Regions from separate parts of the Marinomonas sp. ef1 genome, predicted to be linked through region 3. Evidence: predicted binding sites of a transcription regulator. Region 3 holds the regulator's gene; each other region holds the start of a gene.
The links. The regulator LexA, encoded in region 3, represses DNA repair genes until DNA is damaged. The targets are predictions, from matches to a motif close to TACTGTNTANNTANACAGTA.
Positions count from the first base shown of each region.

Region 1: a site for LexA is predicted at 2,452-2,471, ahead of CCS02_RS18735 (DNA topoisomerase III). Genes of this name have one in related genera too.
Region 2: a site for LexA is predicted at 7,800-7,819, ahead of recN (DNA repair protein RecN). Genes of this name have one in related genera too.

Region 1 covers NZ_NHTT01000016.1:53,750-64,125, forward strand. Annotated here, with positions in the region: gene CCS02_RS18730 (LysE family translocator) at 1-388, shown strand, start outside; gene CCS02_RS18735 (DNA topoisomerase III) at 430-2,442, opposite strand; gene CCS02_RS18740 (universal stress protein) at 2,551-3,033, opposite strand; gene CCS02_RS18750 (FKBP-type peptidyl-prolyl cis-trans isomerase) at 3,486-4,106, shown strand; gene CCS02_RS18755 (GNAT family N-acetyltransferase) at 4,225-4,641, opposite strand; gene CCS02_RS18760 (cupin domain-containing protein) at 4,671-5,873, opposite strand; gene purB (adenylosuccinate lyase) at 5,987-7,360, opposite strand; gene CCS02_RS18770 (methyl-accepting chemotaxis protein) at 7,620-9,221, shown strand; gene CCS02_RS18775 (NADP-dependent isocitrate dehydrogenase) at 9,384-10,376, opposite strand, start outside.
Region 2 covers NZ_NHTT01000007.1:40,278-50,653, reverse strand. Annotated here, with positions in the region: gene CCS02_RS11270 (glyceraldehyde-3-phosphate dehydrogenase) at 432-1,811, opposite strand; gene CCS02_RS11265 (DUF3392 family protein) at 2,074-2,403, opposite strand; gene CCS02_RS11260 (uridine kinase) at 2,438-2,998, opposite strand; gene CCS02_RS11255 (uridine kinase family protein) at 3,125-3,736, shown strand; gene dnaJ (molecular chaperone DnaJ) at 3,774-4,901, opposite strand; gene dnaK (molecular chaperone DnaK) at 5,066-6,979, opposite strand; gene grpE (nucleotide exchange factor GrpE) at 7,084-7,662, opposite strand; gene recN (DNA repair protein RecN) at 7,847-9,517, shown strand; gene fur (ferric iron uptake transcriptional regulator) at 9,613-10,023, opposite strand; gene CCS02_RS11225 (outer membrane protein assembly factor BamE) at 10,093-10,376, shown strand, end outside.
Region 3 covers NZ_NHTT01000002.1:299,875-310,250, reverse strand. Annotated here, with positions in the region: gene CCS02_RS03845 (protein adenylyltransferase SelO) at 1-1,073, opposite strand, end outside; gene CCS02_RS03840 (DEAD/DEAH box helicase) at 1,102-2,463, opposite strand; gene dinG (ATP-dependent DNA helicase DinG) at 2,572-4,695, opposite strand; gene lexA (transcriptional repressor LexA) at 4,765-5,388, shown strand; gene CCS02_RS03825 (hypothetical protein) at 5,484-5,750, opposite strand; gene CCS02_RS03820 (DUF6586 family protein) at 5,753-6,223, opposite strand; gene topA (type I DNA topoisomerase) at 6,220-8,847, opposite strand; gene CCS02_RS03810 (DNA topoisomerase I) at 9,038-9,790, shown strand; gene CCS02_RS03805 (hypothetical protein) at 9,831-10,319, opposite strand.

The DNA.
Region 1 (10,376 bases), on a different contig from region 3:
AGGCGGTGCCTATCTTGCCTTCGTTGGGATTCAGATGTGGTTGTCTAAAGGTAAAATGGCCATTAAAGCGGACGCCACTGGAGTCAAGCCTGCTTCACGTTTAGATTTAATCTCACAAGGTTTTGTGACCGCAATTGCTAATCCTAAGGGCTGGGCTTTTTTTGTCGCTTTATTGCCACCTTTTTTAGATGCTAGTCGCCCACTTACTGGTCAATTGATTGTATTAATTGCCATCATTTTAACGCTCGAACTCACTTGTTTGCTTATTTACGCTGCAGGCGGGAGAACTTTAAAATCTATTCTTATGCAAAGTGGTAATGTACGCATCATGAACCGTATTGCTGGTACATTAATGGTTGGTGTTGGTGTATGGCTCGCGATCGGTTGATTGTTCGTTAATAAAATGTGGAATGAACAATATTGAATAGACTAAGAAGGCGCTTTCGAGCGTCTTTTTGTATTTGAGCTTGTCGTTTTTGTGCTGATAGATTTCGTTCCGGTTGTTTTTCTTGTACTTGTCGTCCTTTTGTTTGTTGAGCCTTTTCGTTTAGCGAAAGGATTTTTTGTTGGCGGCGGTAGGTTGTGTAATGCGGATGTCGGCATATCTCGGGAAGCACTTAGTAACTGATTTAAGTTGCCTTCTAAATTTGTCATGAATTCTTGATAACTTGCTTCTCCAAGACTAATACTGTTAAGAGCTGACTCCCATTTTGCCGTCATATCAGGAGTGACCAGTTGCTTAGGTAGACAATCAATAAAGGCACGCCCTGTTTGGCTGGCGTGAATTTGTTTACCTTGTCTCATCAAAAAGCCTCGTTTGAAAAGTAACTCTATAATGCTCGCTCGCGTCGCTTCTGTACCTAAACCATCGGTCTCTTTCAGTATTGCTCGAATGTCTTTATCAGTCACAAAGCGACTGATACCGGTCATGGCAGCCAGTAATGTCGCGTCAGTGAAAGCTGCCGGTGGCGTAGTGACTTTCTCTTGGACTTGCCCTTGTATACACCAGAGTTCTTCATTCTTACTTAGCTTTGGTAGCTCGTTTTGGTTTTCATCTTCTGGGTCTTTACTTTTGTTTTTATTGGGTAAAAGCGCTTTCCAGCCAAGTGCAATCGGTGTATTACCTTTCGCTTCAAAGAGTCCACCTTCAATTTCCAATTTGATGTAAGACGCCAAATAATCGTATTCAGGATAAAACTGCATAAGATATTGGCGGGCAATCAAGTTAAATACCAGCGCCTCTGTTTTGGAAAGTGATGCCGCTTTGTGAGCTTGAGTTGTTGGAATAATAGCGTGGTGAGCCGTGACTTGTTTATCGTTCCACGCTTTACTTTTTCGTGATGCATTGGCGTTCTCTGCGCCTTGTTTTATATCACCTCCCGAACGTGTGAGAGCGGCGATAATAGCTGCAGCGTCTTTGTGCTGTTGAGTGGGTAAATAACGGCAATCGGATCTAGGGTAGGTGATTATCTGATGACGCTCATAAAGAGCTTGGCAAGTATCTAACACTTGCTGGGCGGAAAGAGAAAATGCTTTTGCTGCATCAATTTGAAGTGCTGACAAACTGTAGGGTAGTGGTGCTGGTTGCTTCTTTTGTTTGTAATTTGCTTCAATCACAATCGCTGGTTTATTGGTAATGCGATTGGCGACGTTTTGCGCAAGCGGCAAGCTTAGCACTCGGTTTTCATCGTCCATGTAAGGTTGGCAAGCTTCACTAGGCAACCATTTAGCTTGAAATATGGCATCTTGAGTTGTTTGTATGCTCGCCCATACTTGATAAAAGTCTTTTGGAAAAAAGGCTTCTCTTTCTTTGTCCCTAGCAGCAACAAGTCCTAGTACTGGCGTTTGCACTCGCCCAATAGATAGAACACCTTGGTAGCCAGCTTGACGGCCCCTGATGGTATAAGCACGTGTTAGGTTTAAGCCGAACAACCAGTCTGCACGAGCGCGGCCCAACGCCGATCGAGATAGCGCCGCAAATTCATTATTTGAACGCAAATTGCTAAGTGCTTGCTTTACCGCAGAAGGTGTTAAGTCATTCACCAAAAGTCGTTGAGTGTTTTTCAGTTTCTGTGCTGGAACCTTGGTGTAGTGAAGTACTTCATCGACCAGCAATTGGCCTTCTCTATCCGGGTCTCCTGCATGAACTAAAACAGTGGCTTTTTTAATCAATTTTTTTAAAATGCCAAGTTGTTTCTTTGTGTTGGCTTTTTCTTGCCATTGCCAGTCAGTCGGAATGATAGGCAAGTGGTCTAAATTCCAACTTTTATAAGCTGGATTATATTGATGAGGCTCAGCTTGTTCGAGCAAGTGGCCGATACACCAACTAACGCAGTCACCATTAGGCAACCAAATACAGCCCTCTTCTTTTTTTTGTGGTGAGGGAAGGGCGGCGGCAATGGCTCGGGCAAGGCTGGGTTTTTCGGCAATATAAAGAATCATAAATACACTTACTGTTTATATATACAGTAAGTGTATCGGACACAGAGAAGTGTGACTAGAGTAACGTGTTATTTTATTGGCACAACAGCTATTTTATCGGTACAACCGTTACTTTATCGGTACAACTAGCACTGGAATTGAGCTGGTGTGAATGACTTTATTTGCCGTTGAGCCAATGATCATTTGGCTCAGTCGGCCATGTGTTCGGCTATTCATAACAATTAAATCAGCATTTTTTTCTTTTGCAATGCGCTGAATAGAGTCAGCTGGAGCGCCATTGACTATCAAGGTTTCAGGAGCTGTTTCTAAACTAGACAGTTCTTCTGAATACTTTTCCATAAATTCAGCTAGCAATTTATCCATGCGTGTATTGATGTCTGTGATGGCATCTTTGCGCATTGCATTTCTAACTTCTTCGGTAATATAGTTGTTTATCATATTTGATGCTTGAGCATTTAAAGGCTCAATTGCATGCATTAATATGACTTTTGCCCCATGAGTTTTGGCTAAGCTCAGTACTAGCTCCATAGCGGCCTGTGTTTTACTGTCTAGATCGCAAGCGTAAACAATGGTGTTTATTTTAGGTAACATGGCAAGATCCTCTTTTAATGTACCTATAGCTTAATCTTTTTAACTTTTGCTGCTCTGATCTGTGTCAATTATCGTTGTGCTTATTTGATGAGTGGTAAGCGATAAGCTATTGGAAGCTTGTCGATTGCCATGATTAGCAAATAAAAAACAGCTCATTGATGACAAGAAGATAAAGCTAATAAACAGCATACCCCAATAATCGGTCGGCTTTTTATCGTTTATATATCTCTTTGGAGACGGGATAAAGCTCTTATGTTTCATAACGCACTCCTGAATGAATATAGATTTATTAAATGATAATGAATATCATTTAATAAATCTATAGGGCTGATTAATATATTTTCACTGCTTAGGTTTTGGTAAGTCGAGGCGTTTGAAAAACAAGCTCATGAGATTTGCCTATGTTATGATACGCGTTCAATTTTTTAGTAAACGAATAAGAGAGTGTAAACATGTCAGAACTGTCGTTCGACTCTAACGAAGCAAAAATCGCATACGGCATTGGTCGTCAAATTGGTGATCAACTACGTGGTAGCGATCTTGGTGAATTGTCTCTAACGCATCTTTTTGCTGCGATTGAAGATGCACTAAACGGAACTGAAATGCGTGTTCCTGGCGCAGAGCTAGAAGCTGCTTTTGCTGAACTACAGCAAAAAATGGAAGAAAAAGGCCGTGCAGAGTCTGAAGAGAATGTGAAAGCGGGCGAAGACTTTCTTGCTACAAACAAAACAAAAGAAGGCGTTCAAACGACTGAAAGTGGTCTGCAGTTTGAAGTTCTTGAAGAAGGTACGGGTGCAACACCAAGCCGTGAAGCGACTGTTCGTGTACATTACGAAGGCCGTTTGATTGACGGACAAGTATTCGATAGCTCTATTGCTCGTGGCGAGCCAATTGAATTCCCTCTAACTGGCGTTATCGCAGGTTGGACTGAAGGTCTTCAGTTGATGAAAGAAGGCGCGAAGTACCGTCTTACTATCCCTGCTGAATTGGCTTACGGCGCTCAAGGCGCTGGCGCGATGATTCAACCTTTCTCTGTTTTACAATTCGATGTTGAGCTAATTGCTGTTGTTTAATGAAATAGCTTAAAGCAATACATTAAAAACAGTGTATTAAGAGAAATGCATAAAAAAGCGAGTCGACCCATATCGGATGACTCGCTTTTTTGTTTTAAATGGGCTGGTAAAGATAAAGCTAAATGTCTCGTTCCATGTGAATATGCATTTTTCCAGCTTCTAAAAAGACTTTACCATCACCGTGAAATTTTTGTTTTTCATAGAAGGTCTGTACGTCAACTTGAGCATGCAAAAAGACTTTGCGAACTCCCATCTCTCTGGCAACTTTCATTGCTCGGTTTAACAGCATTTCACCATAACCCTGATGACGATATGCAGGTAAAACAGCAAGTCGACTAATTTGTCCGTTTTCTGTTAAGCGGCAGGTTCCTGTAGGAACCGCTGTCGTACCAAAGGATACAAAGTGTACGGCGTCTTCATCTAGCTCGTCCCATTCGTCTTTTGGGTCGATACCTTGCTCAATGATAAAGACTTGTTTGCGCACAAAGGTAAGCTGATCTTTGCTGCTGTTCCAGTCTGACGTTAAAACCTTCATGTGAATACCTTACTTAATATTGCGTTCTTTTATTCTTCTGGTGCAACCAATTCGATCAGCCCTTGCTGGCGAATGAGAAAGCGCACAAGAGGTTCTAGATCTGTATTTTGTTTCAAATCTAGCCCAGAAAAATCAAACTCAACTTGATGGCAAACGGCTTCAACAAAGCTCGTTAGTTCTGCATCCACAAGTAAGTGTTCACCGTTACAAAACACGCTAATCTTACCTTTGTTCTCAGTGTTCTGTTGAACATAGTAACAAATACGCGCATCGCCAGGGCGAATAAAAGTTTGACCTTGTGTCGCACTGCTAAATGCTTCGTTTAATTCTTCATGATTCAGTGGTACGAGGTATTCAGGATACTTGCTCTCGCTCATCGTTTCCCCTAACCATTCAGCCAGTAGGTCGGGCTGATTAATAAGGCGAGCCAGTTGTGTTTGTAGGTATTGAATATCGTCTTTGCTGATGTGCGCACTGTGTTGACGATTTGCTGTTTCAGGTGCGGCAAAGCGATCTTTAACATTGTCAGCTTCGCAAAGTTTATCGCGAATACCTGTTAAGACATCTTGCATACTTGGCGCACGAAAACCGATGGAATAAGTCATGCACTCGTCGTCTAATGATCGGCCATTGTGTGCAAAGTTAGGCGGCAAATATAGAATATCGCCAGCTTCCACTTCCCAATCCATTTCTGAATTGACAGGGAAGTTGTCTAAAATATGTAATTTGATGTTGGGGATCGCAGAATCTTGGTATTCATCTGGCGACAATACCTGCCATCGACGTTTACCTGATACTTGTACTAAGAACACATCGTATTGGTCGTAATGTGGGCCAACACTACCGCCTTCTGTTGCATAGCTTACCATGACGTCGTCTAAGCGCCAGCTGGGTAAAAACTCAAATCGTTCTTTAAGTGTTTGGACTTCTGGTACCCAATGGTCAACGGCTTGAACTAATAACGTCCATTCTTTTTCAGGCAAGGTAGCAAAAGTGTCTTCGGTAAAAGGTCCTTGGCGCATTTCCCAAGGTCTTAGTCCGTTCTCGATCACAATACGAGATTCAATTTCTTCTTCCATTGCCATGCCTGCAAGCTCATCGGCTTCCAATGGCACAGCGAAATCGACAAGACCACCGCGAATTAACAAAGGCTTTTTCTGCCAATATTCGTCGATAAAGGTTTGGGCTGTCATGCCACCAAGAATAGCCAACGGTGTATTTAGATCTGTCATAAATCGCTCAATAAAAAAGAACAAAGAAAGTAGTGATATTGCTAAAGATTAGCAGCCTTGAAGGCAAAAAGAGCCGATAAATCGGCTCTTTTATTTACTTGTTAAAGTAAGACTTAGTCACGAATCGCTTTCGCTTGTGCAACAGCGTTACCGATGTAAGTGCTTGGTGTTAGCGCTTTCAATTCGGCTTTGGCTTGCTCAGGCATTTCTAGCGTATCGACAAAAGCTTCGATAGTCGCTTGGTCGATAGTGCGGCCACGAGTTAGCTCTTTTAGTTTCTCGTATGGAGATTCGATGCCGTAGCGACGCATAACGGTTTGAATTGGCTCAGCCAATACTTCCCATGCATTATTTAAATCTGCTTCAAGACGTGCAGCGTTGATTTCCAACTTGCTGATGCCTTTTAGAGTTGCTTGGTAAGCTATCAAGCTGTGAGCTAAACCAACGCCAAGGTTACGAAGAACCGTAGAGTCAGTTAGGTCGCGCTGCCAGCGTGAGATTGGCAGTTTAGCGCTCAAGTGGCCCATGATTGCGTTCGCAATACCCAAGTTGCCTTCGGAGTTTTCGAAGTCGATTGGGTTAACTTTATGCGGCATGGTAGAAGAACCAATTTCGCCAGCAATGGTTTTTTGCTTGAAGAAGCCCATAGAAATGTAGCCCCACACATCGCGGTCGAAATCGATCAAGATGGTGTTGAAGCGGCAAATGGCGTCGTATAGCTCTGCGATGTAATCATGAGGTTCAATTTGAGTCGTGTAAGGGTTCCAAGTCAAACCCAGGGAAGTAACGAACGCTTCAGCGTGTGCTTGCCAATCCACATCAGGGTAAGCCGAAAGGTGAGCATTGTAGTTACCTACAGCACCGTTGATTTTGCCTAAAAATTCAACGTTTTCGATTTGCTTAAGTTGGCGGCTAAGGCGCGCAGCAACGTTAGCCATTTCTTTACCAACTGTGGTTGGTGAGGCAGTTTGGCCATGCGTACGAGACAACATAGATTGTTCAGCGTGCTCGATTGCTAGATCTTGAACTGCTTTGATGACGTTTTTAAGCTCTGGAGTAATGCCTTCTTCCAATGCTTCACGCAACATTAATGCATGAGATAAGTTGTTGATGTCTTCTGATGTACAAGCGAAGTGAACAAATTCAGAAATCGCTGCTAACTCTGCGTTATCAGCCATTTTGTTCTTAATGAAATATTCCACTGCTTTGACATCGTGGTTCGTGGTTTTCTCAATATCTTTAATAGCTTGTGCATCAGCTTCGCTGAAGTTATCTGCAAGCTGATCTAATAAAGCGCTGGCTTCATTGCTCAATGCTGGAACTTCAACAATTTGTGGGTGTTTGGCAAGAGCCTGTAGCCAGCGAACTTCGACTATGACTCGCATACGCAGCAAACCATACTCGCTCACGGAGCGACGTAGTACGTTTGTTTTCGATCCGTAACGACCGTCGATAGGGGAAATTGCATTTAAGCTAGTTAATTCCATTGAGATAACGCCTCGAACATGGTTTTCAGGGAGCCGCTATTATAGGCAAAAGCGCGGCCTACCGCTACGCCAGACTGTATATTTGCAGAAGGCGGTTTAGTTTTAATGAGCTTATAAACAGTTGGTCTTTTGTTCTGTTTATTAATTACTCGTTTTTTTGAGTATATTTTTGTTAAATCAAGGTGTTTTAAACTCTTCTCACTTGTATGATGCTGCCAAATTAACGCCCTTTTAGAAGTTATTTAGGAAAGTATTGAACATGAAGATCAGCCGTATCATGAATTTGGTCATTGTTATTGTATTGGTAGCCTTGTCTGCGCTTTATTTACTTAGCAAGCAGGGCTTAACTCGTAACGAAGCTGCCATTCGTCAGCAAGTAGTTATCTCTGATGCTGTATCTGCTATGAAGGATGCTCGTTATTACGTTGTGCAAGTGCAACAGTTTTTGACGGATATGGGCGCAACGCGCAGTGATGAGGCGTTACCCGAAGTTGATGCGAGCATGAAAAGTGCTATGAAGAGCTTACAAGAACTGACTCGAATCATGCCTAGTTACCGCTCTCGCGTAAATGAGTTAGAGCAGCAATTGAAACAGGTTTACAAAGTAGGTCGAGAAATGGCCTCTGCTTATATTAATAATGGCACTGATGCTGGTAATAGTTTAATGAAAGGCGCTGGTGGTCTAGATCAAGAATCGGCGCGTTTGGCTCAATCATTAGAGCAAATTGCTAATGAGTTATCTGATCAACTTGATAAAAGTGCAGTAGCTTCGATTGAGACTCTTGAAGATTCTAAATTTTTATCTTTGATCAGCAGTTTAATTTCGGGTGTTGTGATTGTTGGTGTGATAGTTGTTTTACGTCGCCGTGTGCTTCCAGATTTAAATTCGCTTGAATCGTCTCTGCATAATATTTCTGTTGGTGCCCGCGATTTAACGGTTCGCCTTGATGATAAGGGCAATGATGAGTTGTCCTCCGTCGCACACAGTTTTAACGTGTTTATTAAGGGTATCCATTCTCTTGTTGTGACTCAGCAGGGTCAATCAGCTCAGTTGTCGGTAGCCGGCGAGCAAATGCTGGTTGCCTCAAATAAAACGCGTATTGGTATGCAGGGGTTGCAAAAAGAAACATCGGGTATTGCTAGTGTTGTTGCAGAGATGCAAACCACAGTGCGTCATGTTGCTAACAGTGCTGATGCAGCGGCGACAGCTGCGAAAGAATCCGATTACATAGCAAAAGAAGTAGAGTCGGTTGTGAATAACAGTGTTTTATCAATTCAACAATTATCTGAAGGCGTTGAAAAAGCATCACGAGTGCTTCAGGCCTTGGAAAAAGAAACCTCTGATGTTGGTAGTATCTTAGATTCGATTCGAGGCATTGCCGATCAAACTAACTTGCTCGCATTGAATGCTGCGATTGAAGCGGCTCGTGCCGGTGAGCAGGGACGTGGTTTTGCTGTCGTTGCTGATGAAGTTCGAACGCTTGCTAAGCGCACTCAGGATTCCACAGAACAAATTCAGATAATGATTACTCAATTACAAAAAGGCTCGCAAGATGCAGTACTTGTAATGGGCGAAAGTAAGCAACAAGCAGAGCAAAGTGTTGCTCAGTCATTAAAGGCAAAAGAAGCCTTGCATACGATTACGTCTTCTATGGGGAATATTTCCGCCATGGCTATTGAGATTGCATCGGCTATGGAACAACAGGCAGCTGCTTCAGAAAATATTGATGGACGAATTCGTTCTATTCGTGATGAAGCGGAACTAACAAGTGAAAACGCTGAGCAGTCAAACGTGGCGGCTAAGCAAGTGTTGGGGCAATCTAAAGCTTTATCTGATCTTATCTCTAGTTTTAAGGTCTAACTTTAAGGTTAGGTGTGATTTAGCAATGAAGTATGGCGGTTTGTTAATTAACTGGTAAATCGCAATAGAGCATAAAAAACAGATCAAATAGACAAAGAAAAGCTCGAGTAACTGAGTTACTCGGGCTTTTTTATGTCATTTACTTGGCTTTAATAAATAGACTTAAAGCGTTGCTAATGCTGTATTGAAGGTTGTGCTAGGACGCATGATCTTAGCGACTTCAGTTAGGTCCATGTGGTAGTAACCAGATAGGCCAGAAGGTTTGCCTTGTACTGCTGCTAGTTCAGCAACAATCTTGTCTTCGTTGTCTGCTAACTGTTTTGCAAGAGGCGCGAATTTCGCCGCTAATGTTGCATCTTCAGTTTGTGCAGCAAGTTCTTGAGACCAGTAAAGCGCTAGGTAGAAATGGCTACCACGGTTATCGATTTCGCCAACTTTACGAGAAGGAGACTTGTTAGTGTCTAGTAATTTGCCTGTTGCTTTATCTAAGCACTTAGCAAGAATTTTTGCTTTCTCGTTGTTGTGCTTGATACCAAGTTCTTCGAAAGATACCGCTACTGCAAGGAATTCACCTAAAGAGTCCCAACGAAGGTAGTTTTCTTCCATAAGCTGTTGTACGTGCTTAGGAGCAGAACCGCCTGCGCCAGTTTCATACATGCCGCCGCCGTTTAGCATTGGTACGATAGACAGCATTTTCGCAGACGTGCCTAATTCCAAGATTGGGAACAAGTCAGTCAGGTAGTCACGTAGAATGTTGCCTGTTACTGAAATAGTGTCTTTGCCACGAATAATGCGTTCCATAGAGAAACGGATTGCTTCGTTGTAAGACATGATGCGAATGTTTAGACCGCTTGTATCATGGTCTTTTAGGTAAGCTTCTACTTTTTTACGAAGTTCGTTATCGTGTGCACGTTCGTCTTCTAGCCAAAACACAGCAGGAGTGTCAGATTGGCGAGCTCGAGTCACACCTAATTTCACCCAATCACGGATTGGCGCGTCTTTAGTTTGGCATGCACGCCAGATGTCACCTTTTTCGACATTGTGCTGCATTAGAACTTTGCCGTTTGCATCTACAACACGCATCACACCATCGGCTTTCATTTCGAACGTTTTGTCGTGAGAACCGTATTCTTCTGCTTTTTGTGCCATTAGGCC
Region 2 (10,376 bases), on a different contig from region 3:
GAAATAATTTTTTAATAAACAAATACTTAACAAAAAAAATATCACTTAATAAAAAATCAAAATCATTGATTTAAAAATGCATCCTATATTTTGCATTAATTCAGCTAATCCAACAAATCAATTTATATCGTTTGTAACACCGATCCAAAAAGATAGAATTAGTTAATCTCTTAGGTTGAACAGCGACCTAATATTTACTGATACAGCCCTAACTGTATTACTTCTAAAACCTGTCCCACAGTCATGTTTTAGATGAATATCACCATTCCCCACAGGATGATGTTATTCGCAACTGCTAGTTACTTTTGTTGAAGCCGGATTTTATCCGGCTTTTTTTTGCCTCGAAATTATGTCTGTAAATTTGAGGCAAAAAAAACGGCGACTCAAAGGCCGCCGTTAAATAACACACGTTAAATGTGTCCGGTCATATCTTAAGCTGCTTTTGCTTTGTCTTCGAGCAATTCAGCCTTAGTAAAATTTGCCTGTGCAAGCTTCTCCATCAAACGCACAACCTGACAGCTGTAGCCATACTCGTTATCGTACCAAACATATAAAGTTGCTTGATTGCCACGAACTTTCGTCGACAAAGAATCCAAAATACCTGCTTGCTGAGAACCGATAAAGTCAGAGCTTACCGCATCACGTTCTTCGCTGTAGCCGATCTGACCTGTCAATTCAGCGCTATTTGATGCCGCTTTCAACAACTGATTAATCGCTTCAACCGACGTCGCAGACTTCAAGTTCAAACTTAATACCGCAATCGAAACGTTGATAACAGGAACACGGATCGCACTACCGCTCAACTTACCTTCTAGAGAAGGAATCGCTTTTGATACCGCTTTAGCCGCACCAGTTTCAGTCATCACCATGTTCATGCCTGCAGCACGACCACGGCGATCACCTTTATGGATATTATCGATTAGGTTTTGGTCATTAGTATAAGCATGAACCGTTTCTACGTGACCAGATTCGATGCCGTATGTTTCCTCTAGTACAGACAAGATAGGCGTAATCGCGTTTGTCGTACAAGATGCAGCAGAAACAATACGGTCTGCGTCTGTTACATCGCTATCGTTTACACCGAAAACGATGTTTTTCATTTCCTTACCAGGTGCAGTCAGTACAACACGCTCAATACCTGGACGATTTAAGTGAACACTCAAACCGTCATGATCACGCCAGCGACCTGTGTTATCAACAAGCAAAGCATTATTAATACCATGGGCTTGGTAATCAACTTCAGCAGGATCAGAAGCATAAATAACTTTTACTGGCGAACCATTGATGATCAGAGTTTGATTCTCTTCATCAACTTTTACTAAACCGTCATATATACCATGAACAGAATCGTATTTAAGCAAACTAGCACGTTTAGAAAGATCATCATCACATGCTTTACGCACAACAATCGCAGCTAATGCCATGCCTGGAGTTGTATGGCCAAGCGTACACATACGACGTGCAAGTAAACGACCGATACGGCCGAATCCATATAAAACAACAGGAGTTTCTGTGCCATCGTTTGGCTGAGCAGCTAGTACAGACTCAACATCCGCTTCCGCAATCAAAGATTCTAGTTCTACAACGGTATGAGCGGTGTTACTTGCTAACACTTGCTCCAACACTTGATAAACTTGGACAAGGTCTAATTCAGGATGCTGATCAAACGCAGCCATCAGACCAGTCACAGAATCCGCCATTAAGGTGTTTCCTGCCAACTGAACTTTTACCGCTTTTTCGCGACCAAGTTTACCTAAAAGAGGAATCATAGATTCTGCTTGTGAAAGTGCTTGTAACCAAGTGCTTGTCATTTTCTGCCCCCGAAAAAAGACTCTGTTATATCAATATGGGCGCAGTCTAACGGCAGATTAGGACAAAAACAAATTGTAAGAAGACTACAAAAAACCTTTAAAATCGGGTATTTAGCGTGTTTTTTTATAGAAATAACGAAATAACAAAGAAGGTCTAGAAACTTTACTACATAATCACGCAATTACATGGCTGATCCATAGTAATGGTGCGATTATGTTGTAATTTGGCAACGAAAACTGACAGGAAATTTCATGAATTATTTTACAAATGACGCTTTCTTTCAGCCAAAACACCCAAAAGACAAAAACAAAATAGGATTAAGACCGGTCGATACACCAAATCAACTCGTGTAATTCCCCAATATATTAATGGCTGACTCCATAATGTCAGAAGCCCATAACCAAAAGTACACATCAAAATAAACGCCATCACTCGAGCAAGAAACACCCAAGAAGACACCAAGCTTTTAAGAAAACCATTCACCTTATCCCCGTAAACCACCAAACAGGTTGCTACCAAAGCTAAAGAAATATCCTGAAGATAAGGTTGAAGAAAATGGGCAAAACGAAGATTGAGATCAAGAATAAACATAGATAATTAACTACACGATAAACAAACTATAAGATTATTGCTTTTTACGAGACAGGGCTTCAACATCAATTTGCCCAGATCGAATTGCTACCTTTGGACTTTCATCAACGTACATGAGAGAGACGTCATAAGTCGTGTTATGAAATTCTATCATGGTGCCATCTTTAAACAGCCATTTCGAACGCCCAATACCATTACTAAGAAAACCTTCACTAGGTTTACCGTATTTTTGTGCAAGCAACTCACCTAGCGCTTTACGTTTTTCACTGCTTTCCACAACACCGGATAACAGCGCCTGACGAACATAACCCGATCCATTGGAATAAATAGTCGCGTTTGTGACTCCTAAAATACCTTCAGGCCCTAAGCTGTAGCTTATAACACCATCTTTATAAGACGGATAACTATGCAATCCCATACTATTAAGCTGATTTTCTAATTGAGATACTCTCAGATCATTTAATGGTAAACCAAACAACTCTGCCACATTAGAGGATCGAGAAACATCACTTGCTTCCGCCTTAACTAATGTCGCAGTCCCCATAGAAAGAGCAAAAATAAACGAAGCAAACATTGGAGCAACTTTCGTACGCATTAATCCTTCCTTTGAGATTTCATGCTTCAGTTTGACAGGCAAAAATGATCAAACCTGATATATAATACAACATTATAAACTCCTTAAACTCAAGGAGTACCAAAACTTTATTTTCTGAGGTAATACATGGCTCTTGTTATTGGCATCACCGGCGTATCCGGCAGCGGAAAAAGCCGACTTTGTTCTTTATTAGCGGAAGGCCAAGGTGACAAAATCACAACCCTATGCCAAGACAGTTTTTACAATGGATGCGGCAGTATTGATCCAGACGTTTACAACTTTGACGACCTAAGCTCGTTAGACCTTGAAAGCCTCACTCTGGCTATTCATAACTGTAAGAACCGTCAGCAACCAAATGAAATTCCGGTTTACGATCACTCACAACACAGACGTATAGGTTATCGCAATCTAGATCCAACACATGTTGTTCTAGTGGAAGGTCATATGATGTTCCAAGACGCCGGGATACGAGATGCTGTTGATTACCTTCTGTACGTCGATACAGATATGGATATCGCCGTAGTACGACGCTTAAAGCGTGACATTGCAGAACGTGGACGCGACGTCAATGAGGTTACCAGCCGCTATATGCGCCATGTACGCCAAGCATCACTTAAAACCATCGACATTCGCAACAAAGCGGACTTTATTATTCCAAATAATAAAAGCTTCACCAATGCAGCAAGCTTATTACGCAACCATATTGACTACCTACTAAAAGAGAAAGGCGCCAAATAGGCGCCCTTCTCTTTTATATTGCCGAGGTAATAAAGTTTTATTTCTTAATATCATCAAAGAAACGCTTCACACCATCAAACCAGCTTTTCTGCTTAGGTGAATGATCTGTTCCTTCACCCATACTTTCAGCCAATTCCGTGAATAGCTCTTTTTGACGGGACGTAAGATTTACTGGCGTCTCAACAACGACCTTACAAATCAAATCGCCAACTGGACCACCACGAACAGGTTTCACGCCTTTATTACGCAAGCGGAACAACTTGCCAGACTGACATTCAGCAGTCACTTTCAAACGCACACGACCATCTAGCGTCGGTACATCAATTTCGCCACCTAATGCCGCTGTTGTAAAGCTAATTGGCACTTCGCAATATAGGTTCGCACCATCACGCTCAAAAATGCTATGCGGTTTAACAGAGACTTGAACAAACAAATCACCTGCAGGACCGCCATGAGTTCCTGCTTCGCCTTCACCAGACAAACGAATACGATCGCCTGTGTCTACGCCTGCAGGAATTTTTACATTAAGAGTTTTGTATTCTTGTACACGGCCTTGGCCATGACAATCTCTACAAGGATCACTGATCACTTGACCAGCACCATGACATTCTGGACAAGCCTGTTGAACAGAGAAGAAACCTTGTGACATACGTACTTGGCCTGCACCACCACATGTTCCACATGTCTTAGGCGTTGAACCTTTTTTAGCACCAGAACCATCACAGGTATTACAGTTCACCAAAGTTGGTATGCGGATTTTTTCTTCACATCCCCAAACCGCTTGTTCAAGATCAAGCTCTAAGGTGTAACGTAAATCGGAACCGCGACGAGTTCGGCTTTGACCGCCACCACCGCCGCCAAAAATATCACCGAATACATCACCAAAAATATCACTAAAACCACCCGCTCCAGCGCCGCCGCCATAGCCACCAGCCTGACCATTTACGCCGTCATGACCAAATCGATCGTAGGCTGCGCGTTTGTCATCAGAAGACAGTATTTCATAAGCTTCAGCCAGCTCTTTGAACTTATCTAGTGCTTCTGGGTTGTCTGGGTTCTTATCTGGGTGGTACTTATTCGCCAAAGAACGATAAGCTTTTTTAATGTCTTTCTTATCCGCGTCTTTGGCCACCCCAAGAACGTCGTAATAGTCTCTTTTGCTCATCGCAAGCATTCCTGAATTGAAAAGTCTGAATTAAAAAGTCTAAATCTAAAAAAACTGAATTTTAAAAATCGTCAATCTCATATTTTGCAAACAGCAAAGCACGGTCTAAAACCGTGCTCGCTATAAACAACCCCATTATTAATGGGCAAATAAGTGCTTAGCGCTTATTTTTTATCTTCTTTCACTTCCTCGAATTCTGCATCAACAGCATCATCCTGAGACTTAGCTTGCTCGCCTTCAGCTGGTTGTGCACCAGCTTCAGCTTCTGCATACATCTTCTGAGCCAAAGTACCAGATGCTTGAGTCAACGCATTAGTTTTCTCTTCGATCTTCTCTTTGTCGTTAGATGTTAGAGCTTCTTCAAGCTCCGTGATCGCTGTTTCAATCGCCTCTTTCTCTTCAGCCGTTGCTTTATCACCAGCATCAACCAGAGTTTTACGAGTTGCGTGAATCATGCCATCAGCTGTGTTACGAACTTGTACAAGCTCTTCGAACTTACGGTCTTCTTCAGCATTCGCTTCAGCGTCTTGCACCATTTTTTCAACTTCTTCATCGCTCAAACCAGAAGAAGATTTGATAACGATAGACTGCTCTTTACCAGTCGCTTTATCTTTCGCAGAAACACTCAAGATACCGTTGGCATCTATATCGAAGCTTACTTCGATTTGTGGCACACCACGTGGAGCAGGTGGAATATCAGCCAAGTCGAAACGACCTAGAGATTTGTTCTGAGACGCTTGTTTACGCTCACCCTGCAATGCGTGGATAGTTACCGCATTTTGATTGTCTTCTGCTGTAGAGAAAGTCTGAGATTTCTTAGTAGGAATCGTCGTGTTTTTCTCGATCAATGCTGTCATAACACCACCCATTGTCTCGATACCTAGAGACAGTGGAGTAACGTCTAGAAGAAGAACGTCTTTCACATCACCAGAAAGTACCGCACCTTGGATAGACGCACCGATTGCAACCGCTTCATCTGGGTTCACGTCTTTACGTGGCTCTTTACCGAAGAACTCAGTTACTTTCGCTTGCACTAGTGGCATACGAGTCTGACCACCAACCAAGATAACTTCATCAATATCAGAAGCAGTCAAATCAGCATCTTTCAATGCTTGACGGCAAGGCTCAAGAGATTTCAATACTAACTCTTCAACCAAAGACTCCAACTTAGAACGAGTCAATTTCACGTTCAAGTGTTTAGGGCCAGTTGCATCTGCAGTGATGTAAGGCAAGTTAACTTCTGTTTGAGAAGAAGAAGACAACTCAACTTTCGCTTTCTCACCCGCTTCTTTCAAACGTTGTAGAGCTAATGGATCGTTGTGTAGATCGATACCAGACTGTTTTTTGAATTCAGCTGCCAAGTATTCGATAACACGCATATCGAAATCTTCACCACCTAGGAAAGTATCACCATTTGTAGACAATACTTCGAATTGTTTCTCGCCATCTACGTCAGCGATTTCGATGATAGAGATATCGAATGTACCACCACCAAGGTCATAAACCGCGATAGTAGAGTCACCAGAGCTCTTGTCTAGGCCGTAAGCCAAGGCAGCCGCTGTTGGCTCGTTAATAATACGTTTTACTTCTAGACCAGCGATTTTACCAGCGTCTTTTGTTGCTTGACGCTGAGAGTCGTTGAAGTAAGCAGGAACAGTGATAACCGCTTCTGTTACTTTCTCGCCTAGGTAGTCTTCTGCTGTTTTCTTCATTTTCTTAAGAACTTCAGCAGAGATTTGTGGTGGCGCTTTCTTATCGCCTTTTACTTCTACCCACGCATCGCCGTTATCTGCAGCAATAATTTTGTAAGGCACCATAGAGATGTCTTTTTGAACCACGTCATCTTTAAATTTGCGGCCGATCAAACGCTTAACCGCATACAAAGTATTTGTTGGGTTTGTTACCGCTTGACGTTTTGCAGATTGACCTACCAAGACTTCGCCGTCTTCGGTGAAGGCAACAATAGAAGGTGTGGTGCGATCGCCTTCAGCGTTTTCAATAACGCGAGCCTTTTCGCCATCCAAGACGGCAACACAAGAGTTTGTTGTACCTAAGTCAATACCAATGATTCTACCCATGGTTTGTATCTCCAATAAATTCGTTTATGACGATGATAATTCTGTATTTGGGTACGCTTAAAAGTATTTCAAGCGTCCAGTGTCAAAAAAATGACAGTATTTTTTTAGGCTGCGCTTGAAACCACTACCATTGCAGGACGTAATAAGCGGCCATTAATTGTGTAACCCTTCTGCACTACATCCATAACGGTGTTCGCTTCTAACTCAGGGTTTGGCACCATAGTGATAGCTTGATGCAACTCAGGGTTGAACGGTTCACCATGTGGATCAACCACTTTCACTTCAAAACGAGCCAAAGTCTCAAGCAAATCTTTTAACGTTAGCTCTACACCTTCACGAACAGGGTCAGATTCACCTGTATCTGGTGCAGAAGCTAAAGCACGCTCTAGATTATCCGCCACGTTCACAATCGATTTAGCAAACTTTTCTAAACCAAACTTGTGCGCTTTCTCGACATCTTGTTCTGCACGACGACGTACGTTTTGTGCATCCGCATGAGCGCGAAGTGCCGCTTCTTTATACTGAGCGACTTCTTCTAATGCTTTTGCAAGCTCATCATTTTCAGTAACTTCTTCTAAAGTCTCTACTTCAGGCTCTAAAAGTTCTTCTACTGTTTCGTTTTGCGTTTCGCTTTTCAAATCATGCTCCGCGTCTAGATTAGGATTTTTTTGCTGCTCACTCATTTTCAACTCCAAATAACAGAAACAATGCTTCCTATGTGCAGGGTATATGGGGTCAGCTTTTAACCTTTCAACACTAAAGCCGTATTAATTTCATGGGAATTAAATTTGCGATCAAGACTTGTCAAAAAACAACCAAGTACTGTATAAATAACCATATAAATATATTCTCTCTTTGGAGCCCTCTATGCTGACCAGCATCGCTATTTCCAACTTCGCCATTGTTGAATCCCTAGAATTGGAGTTCAAGAAAGGTATGACCGTGATTTCAGGTGAAACAGGGGCAGGTAAATCCATCATGGTGGATGCCTTGTCACTTTGTTTAGGTGATCGTACCGATGCTGCTGTCGTAAGACATGGGCAAAAAAGAGCAGATATCAGCGCAAGCTTTGATATACAAAACTATCCACACGTACATAAATGGCTAGAAGAAAGAGATCTAGAACACGATCAACATTGTATATTACGCCGTGTTATCAGCAAAGAAGGTCGTTCTAAGGCTTACATAAATGGTCGCCCTTGCACGCTAAGCGATCTAAAGGACGTTGGTAGCCAATTAGTTGATATTCATGGCCAACACGAGCATCAGTCATTACTCAAAAAGAATGCCCAAAGACAACAAGTTGATGAATATGGCCGACTCACTGAGCTAAGTAAAAAAGTCAGTCAGCAATACGCAACATGGCGACAACTAAAAGAAGAATTGTCTGCTCAGCAGAATCGCTCATCAGAACAAGATGCCAAAATCCAACTATTGTCTTATCAAGCACAAGAGCTGCAGCAGCTTGATCTAAAAGAAGGCGAAATCGAAGAATTAGAGAACGAGCAAGCGTTTTTGTCGAACATTGCCGATTCACAATTTAAAGCCTATCAAGCCAGCGGTATTTTGATAGACAGCGACGAGGGCAATATTTGCTCTTTGTTGCATCAAGCAATTAATAACGCCAGCCAAATTCGTCCAGCCACAAAAGAATTAGAAAATGCGTTAGAAATGATGAACGTAGCCCTAATTCAGGCACAAGAAGCGGCAGATAGTTTGCATCACTACCAAGATACTTTGGAGCAAAACCCCGAACGCCTTATCGATATAGAACGTCGCTTATCTGATATTTACGATACCGCTCGCAAACACAGAACCTTACCAGAAGGACTTTTATCCTTACGAGAAAGTGTGGAAGCAGAACTGGATAGCTTACAAGGCAGCGAAGAAAGCCTAGAGTCATTAAAAGAAAAAGAAGAGCTAGCCTACGAAAAGCTCACTGCCCTTGCCACCACATTGACCGAAAAACGCATTATCGCAAAAGACGAACTAGCGCAAAAAGTTGAAGAGCAAATACATGGATTGGGTATGCCATATGCGCGTTTTTTTATTCAATGCCAACCACTAAACCAAGTCTCGGCAAATGGTTTTGAAGACATCGAATATATGATCGCATCCAACCCAGGCCAACCTGCTCAACCATTACGCAAAGTTGCCTCAGGTGGTGAGTTGTCACGTATTAGTTTGGGCATTCAAGTGGTTACCGCACACACCTCCATTATCCCAACATTGGTATTTGATGAAGTAGATGTGGGCATCAGCGGTGGTATTGCTGAAGTCGTTGGCCGCATGCTGCGCTCTGTAGGCAAACGCGGACAAGTCTTTTGTGTGACTCACTTGGCGCAAGTGGCAGCGCAAGGCAATCAGCATCTACGTGTCAGTAAACTGGTTGAAGATGAAGCAACTTCCTCTCAGGTCGAGCTACTCAAGGATCAAGACCGCACACAAGAGATCGCACGTTTATTAGGTGGATTAGAACTTACCGAACAAACCTTAGCTCACGCTCGCGAAATGCTTGGCAATGTTCAACTGCAGTAGCATTTCATTAAGATAAAATTGAAGCTAAAACAAAAAAGGGCCTAAACTCTGCTATTTAGGCCCTTCTCATGCATTACCCTTAGGTAAACGAACTTTTATTTCTTCTTTGGACGCACGTAGATAATCAAGCTGTGATCTTCAATATCAAAACCATGCTCTTCTGCGATTTCACGCTGACGTTTTTCAATAATTGGATCAACGAATTCAATGACTTTGCCAGTTTCTAGACAAATCATATGATCGTGATGGTCCCCCTTCGCCAACTCAAAAACAGCTGTTCCTGCTTCAAAATGGTGACGCTGCACCAAACCCGCAGTTTCAAACTGAGTTAGCACACGGTAAACTGTCGCCAAACCAACATCTTCACCTTGATCAAGTAGAGTGCGATAGACATCATCAGCACTCATATGGCGGTCGCCCGCACCTTCAAGAATTTGTAAAATTTTCACTCGTGGTAGAGTTACCTTGAGTCCCGCTTTCTTTAGCTCTTGATTTTCGCTAGTCATGAGTCATTCTCTATTCGATCTTGTTGATAATTACTTTATCATTAGCACACCGGAGTAAGGATAATACAAATGAAAAAATCAGTTTTAATATTATGCGCAGCACTTTCACTTAGCGCATGCAGTTTATTTCCACCACCTTACAAGGTTCCAGTAACACAAGGAAACCTTGTAACGAAGGAACAACTATCACAGTTACAAATTGGCATGTCTGAATCTCAGGTCACTTATCTACTGGGTAACCCCATGCTAAGAGACACTTTCAAGCCAGACGAATGGCATTACCTATATACAGTTCTATACGCAACACCAGACACCAAGAAAAGTGATGCAAACGACCTAGTGCTAATTTTTAG
Region 3 (10,376 bases):
AAAAACACTGAGTAGTCTATTTTTTCTGCGGCCAATATTGTAAATAGCTCAGGTAATAACTCATGCATATCTTGCACAGAGTTTAAGCCCATTTTACTCATCATTAATGAATCATAGTGAGTCTGTAGCTCTAGCTCATAGCACTGCAAGATAGCGATAAGCTGATCCCGTTCAAGGAGCTTTGAAAAGCATCGCATCAAACAATTGAGATTCCACAAACCGACCCCTGGTTGCCGCGAGAACGCATAACGACCTTCATGATCTGAATGATTGCAAACCCAATCTGGCTCATAATCCTCCATAAAACCATATGGACCATAATCGATCGTTTCACCGGTAAAAGAAAAGTTATCTGTGTTCATTACACCATGCTGAAAACCGATCGATTGCCATTTGGCAATCATTCTAGCTGTACGTTTGACAACTGCGATTAACATGCTTTCTAACGGCGACTCTGTCGCCAAGCAGTCAGGGTAATAATGCGTAAGGCAATATTCAATCAGCTGATCCAATTCCGCTTGCTTACCTTGATAAAAAAAGTATTCGAAATGACCAAAGCGGATATGACCTTGCGCAACCCTAAGCAGCATAGCTCCTGCTTCTGGCGTTTCTCGGTAAACAGCCTCTCGACTATCATAAAGTGCCAAAGCGCGGGAAGAAGGCACTGACAGAGCTGTCATGGCCTCACTCGCCAAATACTCACGAATGCAAGAACGCAATACAGCACGGCCATCACCACGACGAGAATAAGGCGTCGGCCCAGCACCTTTCATATGCAAATCATATAAAAGACCATCCTGACCACGAACCTCACCCAGTAGCACACCGCGCCCATCACCTAATTGAGGTGAAAAACCACCAAACTGATGACCTGCGTAAACCATACTTAGGCTAGAAGGCAGAGCTTCTTCTCCACTTAAGATGCGTTTGGTTTCGGTAGATTTAATATCAATAGACAGAAGAGTAGCGAGCGATTGGTTAAATTCAACCAATCGCTGCTCAAAAAGTGGCTGGACAAGGGTTTTCGAAGAAAACGCCTCACCCAAACTTGCAAAATGGTGTTCTAAAATCATCTTATCTCACTTAAAAACTAAGCGATATTTATAGAGATGTATCAACCATGTACTCACAGCGGATGCTCTCACCAACGACCCTTTCGATCTCAGGAATCATAAAAGCATCATCTTCACTGGCAAAACTCACAGATTTACCGGTTTCACCACCACGACCAGTTCGGCCGATACGATGTACATAATCTTCAGGATCTTCTGGTAACGAATAGTTTACAACTAACTCTACGTTATCCACGTGAATACCACGACCAGCAACATCTGTTGCCACAAGCACTTGGATGATGCCTTCTTTGAAGTTCGCCAGAGTTTTTACACGTTTATCTTGCGCAACTTCGCCTGATAATATAGCGCAATTAATATTGGCTTTGCGTAAGCGCTCATAAAGGTCGCGTGTTTCATCACGACGGTTAGCAAAAATAATAGTTCGTTGACCGCCATTTTTTTCGATCAATTGCTGTAAAACAGGCCATTTTTGATCCGCTTCAACAGTATAAATCACTTGATCAATATTTTGATTTGTCGCTTCTTTTGGAACAACAGATACTTCTTTAGGGAAGTAAGTCCACTGCTGTGCCAGTGCTTGAATATCTTTCGGGAAGGTCGCACTAAACAACATGGTTTGTCTTGCTTCTTTATGCGGCGTCATGCGAATAATACTTTTCACATCAGGGATAAAACCCATAGACAACATGCGGTCAGCTTCATCTAACACCAAGCATTCCACTTTACCCAATTGCACTTTGCGGCTACGAGCAAAATCCAACAAACGACCAGGCGTGGCAACCAAAATATCAACATTTTCAGTTTCTAGTGCGATCTTTTGTTTTTCATAACTCAAGCCACCCACCAAAGTTACGACGTTCAAATGACAATTCGTTGTCAGTTTTACAGCTTCATCAGCTATTTGTATCGCCAATTCACGAGTTGGTGCGATAATCAAACCTCGCGCAAAATTATTCGCTCTTTTTTCTTCAAGAGGGTAATCAAGAAAGTCACTGATCATCGCGATGAGGAAAGCAGCTGTTTTACCAGTACCTGTTTGTGCTTGACCAATAATGTCATAACCCAACAAAGTCATTGGTAAGGTTTCAGCTTGGATTTCACTACAATATTCAAAACCCATTTCAGCAATAGACTTAATGACGCGATCAGGAAGATTTAAATCATGGAAGCGCATCTTGCCTTCAACTTCAGCAACCGGAAAATCTTCTATGGACCAAATTTTAGAGTTTGCATTCCCTGCAGGTTTTGTTTCATTGCTTGATTGCGGTGCATCCGCTTGGACGCTTGCAGGGCTATCATCGTTACTTCTTGGACCCTTATTTGGGCGACGTGTACGTTTTGGTTTTGCTGTGGTTTCTGATGGTGCTTCTTGAGTTTGGTTTTCCATATTGGAATCTATACGCTTCTATTGTGTTTTGAGGTTAATAATCTGTGCAAGGAGTGTACCTAATTGGTAAAGCTTTATCACCCCTTGCTTACGCTTTGTTGAAGCAAGCTACTGATACTTATACGGTGGTAAGCTATTAATTAATTGCTTACCATAACGTTTAGTTCTCAGACGCTTGTCTAAAATATGTATTTCACCTGAGTCTTTTTCGCTTCTTAATAGTCGCCCTGTTGCCTGCACTAAGCGCAAAGAGGCATCTGGTATGGTAATTTCCATGAAGGGGTTGCCACCACGTTTTTGAATCCATTCTGCTAGCGTTGCTTCGACTGGATCATCTGGCACCGCAAAAGGAATTTTAGCAATGTACACACAGGTCAAATAATCACCTGGTAAATCTACACCTTCGGCAAAGCTGGCTAAGCCAAGCAATAAACTGCCTTTCCCTTCATCAATGCGAGATTTATGCGAATCCAAAATAACGCGTTTAGATTGCTCACCTTGCATCAAGAGTATTTCTTGTAATCCTGCAGACACAGACTGAGCCACTTCCTCCATCTGACGACGGGAAGAAAACAATACTAAACTGCCCTTTTCTGTGTTCACATGCTTATCTAAATAAGCAACAATTTCGGCGGTATGTTGCTCTACTCTATTCGGCTCATGCTCCATATCTGGAACGACCAAAAGCCCATTTTCTTGGAAATTAAATGGGCTAATAACGCGCAAATACTCACTCTCACGAGGAACGCCTGATCGCATATTAAAACGATGAAATTGATTAAGCGCCGTTAACGTAGCTGATGTCACTACCGCACCGAAACATTTATCCCACAACTGCTGCTTTAATGTGTTTGCGGCAAGAATCGGAGAACCGCCCAGTTCAATATCTTGCTCCATCCCTTGACCAGATAAAACTAGCCAGCGTGCATTAGGCGGATAGTTTTGATCATCAACTGTAGAATACAAACGCCAAAGCCCAATACATTGCTCTAAGCGACCAAGAATGACACCTAAAATAGGCTGCCAAGTTTCTGCAGTTTCAGGTGTTACACCCATCCCTTCATTTTGTTTAGTCTTTTTACATTCGTCTTGGATGCTTTCAATGTTGTTAAACAACTTTTGATAAGACGTCTGTAAACTGTATGCCAGCTGGCGTAATTCATCTGGAATTTGGCCAAACTCGAAACGGTGCTGATTATTTTCTTGATCCAACCCCAAACCCTGAATATAAGGCGCTAACCCCTGCTGGGCATATTGGATAAAGTTCACAATACTTTGTATTTGCTGTGGGATTTTTAGTAGCAGCTGACCTGTTACACTGACATCGTCTGTTAACTCTTGCTTCAAGTTAACCAGATTTTTTTCTAATTGGCGTAACCAAGTAATACTTTGCTGCAAACGAACTTCATGACGAAAGTGCCCTATCGCTTTATCAGGAAGATGATGACCCTCATCAAAAACATAGATGGTTTCTTTTGGCGGGGTAAGAATCACGCCACCACCCAATGACAAATCGGCCAATACCAAATCATGGTTGGCAACAATCACATCAGCCACTTCGATTTCAGCACGCGCTTTAAAAAACGGGCAGGCGGAATAATTAGCACAATTACGGTTAGTGCATTGCTGATGATCTGTGGTTAAGCGACGCCAATCTTGATCACGAACAATACCAGCCCAATTGTCTTTATCACCATCCCAGTCACCTTTTTGCAAAGCAGCATCCATCTCTTGATAAAGAACAGTATTAATATCATCGGAATGAAGGTGCTGCTCGAAAAGTCCAGCGAACATATCGTCCATTGCTTGCTCTTCTGAGCTCAAGAAGCCCTCAAGATTATTCAAGCACAAATAACGTCCTCGCCCTTTAGCAAGCGTGTACTTAAAAGTCAGCTCCGTATGTTCAAGCAAATCAGGCAACTCTTTATGCAAAATCTGCTCTTGAAGCGCAACCGTAGCAGTAGAAATAATTAATTTAAGACCACGAGCTTTCGCGATAGGAATAGCCGCAAGGCAATATGACAAAGTTTTACCCGTGCCTGTTCCTGCCTCAATTACGGCAACATGCTTTTCTTCAAGGCGCTCGCCTTCCGAGTCTTGTTTAATGTTACCCAAAGTTCGAGCGATCGCACCAATCATCTGGCGCTGTCCAGCCCTTGGTTTATGGGACTTCGCATCCAAAGATGCTCGGTATGCAAGTTGAATCTGTTTTTTTAGTTCGTCTGAAAGCATTTATATCATTGAGTATAGTTAGGAATGCTGTATATAATAACAGTAACTGTATAAACAACCAGATAACCTATGATTAAATTAACCAAAAGACAATCTGACGTACTAGAAACCATTCGCGAATTTATTAGTGAAACAGGTTTTCCACCAACCAGAGCAGAAATAGCACGCCGGCTTGGGTTTAAATCTCCTAACGCTGCTGAAGAGCACCTAAAAGCCTTGAGTAAAAAAGGTGCAATAGAGATGCTTTCTGGCGCGTCAAGGGGAATACGCTTAGTTGATCGTGCATCAAATGATGACCCCACAAACAACCTTGGCTTACCTGTCATAGGCAAAGTTGCTGCAGGTTACCCTATTTTAGCCCAAGAAAACATTGCTTCTCATGTAAACATCCCAGCAAATATGTTCTCCCCACAAGCCGATTATTTCTTATCTGTCTCAGGTACCAGCATGAAAGACATCGGAATAATGGAAGGCGACTTATTAGCAGTGCATAAAACAACTACTGTGCGTAACGGCCAAATTGTCGTTGCTCGCATTGGTGACGAAGTAACAGTTAAACGTTTCGAACAAAAAGGCAGTATTGTTCGACTTATTCCTGAGAACGAAGAGTTCAATGACATCATTGTCGACCTTGAAAGCGAAGAGTTCGCCATTGAAGGCTTATCAGTTGGTGTGATTCGCCAAGGACTTTAAGTAGCCGCTACCTCATCAACACCATACCAATAAAAAAGCGAAGCATATGCTTCGCTTTTTTATGTAAACCTACGCCTCACACCAACAACACAGACTTAATGCAGAATCTTAGGACGAAAATCTTCGTCATCAAGATATTCCGAATCTTCGTCAAAAAACGAATCATCTGAATAAACAAAATCAATTCCTGCATGGAACATGCATTTTGCCAATTCAAAATAACGATCCTTTAAATAAGATCGAGTATCATCTGATATCTGCAATGTTGCTAGTGGAACGGTTTCCTCACCATCTTCACTGGCTGGACGCAGCACAATATCGCCATTATCCAGCTCAACAATTTCTAGGTAGGATTCTTTCATATTCAATACTCTGATGACTCTTCTCTAAAACGTAACACCAATTCGACCAACTTGGCCAAATAAAAACTCACGGACGCGCCAGCGTCACTTCCACGGCCAATTAGACTATCACTTTGCACTACTGACGACATAGAGGTACGACATTCAAACTGAACCAAATATGCCTGGTTCAATTGAAAGCACCAAGAATCAGTACGTGACAACAAATCAGCGAGCTCCGCCAGCACAGGAACAACAATCTGCTTATCTTCTGACTCAGCTAATAGTTTAGCAACATCCAGAGATCCAGATAACGAATACGCTGCATTCACTTCTTTTAGCAGACCATTAAGAGCACTTCTTAACTGAAAAATAGCCGAGCTTTCCAGCCCGACCCTTAGCCACGCTTCATCACTATCTTGGCTTTGCTTAATAAAGCGTCTTGCCGTGTCTAGTTTTTGATTGGTTAAGCTAGCTAAACTGGCACCACTCATTTTTTCTTACCTTCCTCAATCACCCATTTAGAGCCGACATAAAATGCTTTCCAGCCTGTTGGCTTACCTTCCTCTTCCGTCATGACATATTGCTCTTTCGTCTTGCGGCTATATCGAATAATGGCTGGGCGACCTTCAGAATCTTTTTTAGGCGCTTTTGCAAAAAAGTGATATTTAGGATCTATTTGATCCATATATGGAAGCAATTCTTCAACCAATGGGGCACGAGTTTCACGCTTGCGTGGGAACTGACTTGCCGCCAAGAACAAGCCCGTTGCACCGTCACGAAGCACATAATGATCTTCTACTTTTTGACAAGCAAGATCTGGCATTGGCACTGGATCCATCTTTGGTGGCGCAGCTTCACCACTCTTCAATAACTTACGAGTGTTTTTGCATTCATCATTAGTACAGCCAAAGTATTTACCAAAACGACCGGTTTTAAGCTGCATCTCTGATCCGCACTTATCGCATTCAAGTGTCGGGCCGTCATAGCCTTTAATTTTAAAGACTCCAGTTTCAACTTCGTAACCAGAACAAGCCGGATTGTTACCACAAACATGAAGCTTGCGATGCTCATCCATTAAATAACTGTCCATGGCCGATCCACAAATCTTGCAGCGATGCTTATTGATAAGCGCTTTAGATTCACCCTCTTCATCATCTACAGCAATGGCTTCGTCGCCACGAATAAGATTAATAGTCGCTTTGCAGCGCTCTTTGGGAGGCAAAGCATATCCAGAACAAGACATAAATACGCCTGTGCTGGCAGTACGGATCTGCATCGGGCGAGAACAAGTCGGACACTCAATATCGGTCGGTGTTGGCTCATTCAGCATCATACCGCCATCTGGCGACTCTGCCTTAGCTAACACCGAGCTAAAATCTTTATAAAACGCATTAAGCGTTTTAATCCAATCTTTATTACCTTGTGCAATTTCGTCTAGCTGTTCTTCCATTTGGGCCGTAAAACTGAAATTCATCAAAGAATTAAAGCTATCAACCAAACGTTCAGTAACGATATCACCCATTTTTTCCGCGTAAAAACGACGGTTTTCAACACGTACATACCCACGATCTTGAATCGTAGAAATGATAGATGCGTAAGTTGATGGACGACCGATTCCACGCTTCTCAAGCTCTTTAACCAAACTTGCTTCGCTAAAACGCGCAACAGGTTTAGTAAAATGTTGCTCAGGCAATAATTCTTTAAGAGCCAAATATTCACCCTGACCTACGTCAGGCAAAATATTATCTTCGCCTTTTTTAGCAACCGTCTGCATAGCACGAGTATAACCATCAAAGCGCAAAATACGCCCTTTAGCTTTAAACTCGTATTCACCACTAGTAACAGTTATGGTCGTTGACGTGTATTCTGCTGGCGTCATTTGACACGCCATGAATTGGCTGCGAATCAAATCATACAAACGATGTGCATCTTTCTCCATGCCAAGCAAGTCATCAACACGTACGGTAACATCAGAAGGTCGAATCGCTTCATGCGCCTCTTGAGCACCTTCTTTACTGCTGTAACGTATCGGATCAGCAGGCAAATAAGCCTCGCCAAAGCTGGAAAGAATATACCCTCTTAACGCCTCAACCGCGTCAACACTCAAATTGGTCGAGTCAGTACGCATGTAAGTGATATAACCGCCTTCATACAAGCGCTGTGCTAGCATCATGGTCTTCTTAACACCATAGCCTAAACGAGTACTTGCCGCCTGCTGTAACGTAGAAGTGATGAACGGCGCAGATGGCTTGCTGCTTGTCGGCTTATCTTCTCGACTACTAACGAGGTATTTCGCATCATTTAAGCGAGCAACATGCTCATCAGATTGCGCCTTGTTAACTGGACGATATTCTTTGTCTTGGTATTTTGCGGCCTCGAATTTAATGACTTCTTTCGATGGCGTCGCAAGCATTGCATCTAATTCCCAGAACTCATCAGGAATGAAAGCACGGATTTCTTTTTCACGTTCAACGATTAAGCGAACTGCAACGGACTGAACTCGCCCAGCAGATAAACCTCTCGCTACTTTTGACCAAAGCAAAGGTGACACCATAAAGCCAACTACTCGGTCCAAGAAACGACGAGCTTGTTGAGCGTTTACACGATCCATGTCTAATTCAGATGGCGTGTCAAACGCAGCTTTAATGGCTTTTTTTGTAATCTCGTTAAATACCACACGCTTATAGCGACTATCATCACCACCAATAGCTTCACGAAGATGCCAAGCGATTGCTTCTCCCTCTCTATCCAAATCGGTTGCGAGATAGATGGTGTCAGCATTTTTTGCCAAACGTTTTAGTTCATCGACAACTTTTTCTTTACCTGGCAGAATTTCATAGTGAGCTTTCCAGTTGCTCTCTGGATCAACCCCCATTCTAGAAATCAACTGCTGACGTGATTTGCTACTTTTATACTCAAGTTTTTCTTCTGGACTCATTTTACGCGTCAAAGCAGCCTGCTTTGCACGCTCTTGAGGCGTAGAGGTGGCAGTTGTACCTGAAGGCAGGTCACGTATGTGCCCGACACTAGATTTGACAATAAAGTCGTTGCCCAGGTATTTGTTGATGGTTTTCGCCTTAGCAGGCGATTCCACGATAACCAGTGATTTTCCCATTGAACTGTGTAAGCCTTTTAATAAAGTAGGTCTGCAAATCCACGTTGCACGAAGTTTAATCTCTAGGGGCGCTGATATTAAGCAAACACCTTTTATATGACAAGCGATCCCTGTATTGTTTCACATATTATATCTTGCTGAACTTAGTATTTCTTATTTAACATACTGAATTCGTTGCTTAAGGACAATCATGGCTACCCTCCAAATATTAACAATTGCATTTTTGATCATTATTGTACTTTTATCTGTGGTCATTGGATCAAGAGCACATCAAAAAGAAAAAGAAATCACTCAAAGACGTGTAAAACAATTGCAACTGTCAAATCGCGCGGATCGTGTCGAACAACATATCCGCGGTTTAAAAGATATTAATACCGATACCATTGCCACCGATGTGCTTTATGATTTCTATCTAGACACACTTCGAGAGCTTCTGCAATATTCCGATGATCCCGAAAAGATTGAAGTTCGCATTGCAACCGCCGAAGAAGGCAGAAATAACGACCCCGTTCCATTTAATCCAGAACCTGAACCTTTTAGCTTCCAAGAAAAAAGCAACTACAAAGAGCGCCTTACTAAACTTGCTAAAATGTTGCTTTATTTACGCCGAAAAGGACGTATTAGTAATACGCATTATCAAGCCTGCTACGAATATCTGCGCTGGCTTAACTTGTGGATTCAATTAAATCGCCAAATGGTTCAAGCAAATAAAAACTTTGCTGGTGGAGACATGCGCGTAGCACAAACTCTTTATGGGGTAATTTTGTCGCACATTAAATCCGATGCCACAGAGCGCCCAGAAAAAAACACCCTCAAAAACTTCGTAACAGATCGAATGAAACAGATACTGTCACCTAAAATTGAAGCGATGAAAGCCAGTGATAACCCAGAAGAAGTATTGAGTGAACTCCTTCACAACCTAGAAATACCTAAGAATTCTTAATTCAATATTATTAACACCATAATAAGCGTCACTCTTATTTCTAATTAGGGACGCTTTTTACTTCAGCCAATGAAAACACCAGTGTAGCCAACTCATCCAAAACCGACTCATCACCAGCCTCATCCCAATACAATGACACACACTCAGGTGTGATTTTTACCCCTACAAGCAATGCTCCGTATTTTTCTAATGCTTTTTGGGCATCAGCAGCCAGTGCAAATAAGTCACTAGACCACCACCCACTAAGCAGGGCATTATATTTCCATACTTCATAAGGTAGCAGCCAAATACAATCAGGCAATGAAGTTACAGGTTTCAGCCGATAAAAAGAATAGGCAATCGTTTTTTGCCTATTCATTGATTTATCCCACTTGTCAGGAAGGTCAATTGATGTAAGCTGAACAGTAAGACCAAGTTTTCGAGCATGCATGCGTAAAGCCATGCGTTGACGCTCTTTTTTAGGAGGCATAATCCATAACGCCGACCCCATTAATGATAGTGTAATAAAAATAACAATAAGAGCGGTCATATTTTAATGTCTCTCTAGTTTTAAACTAAAATAAATTAATCGAGCCAAATTTGGAGG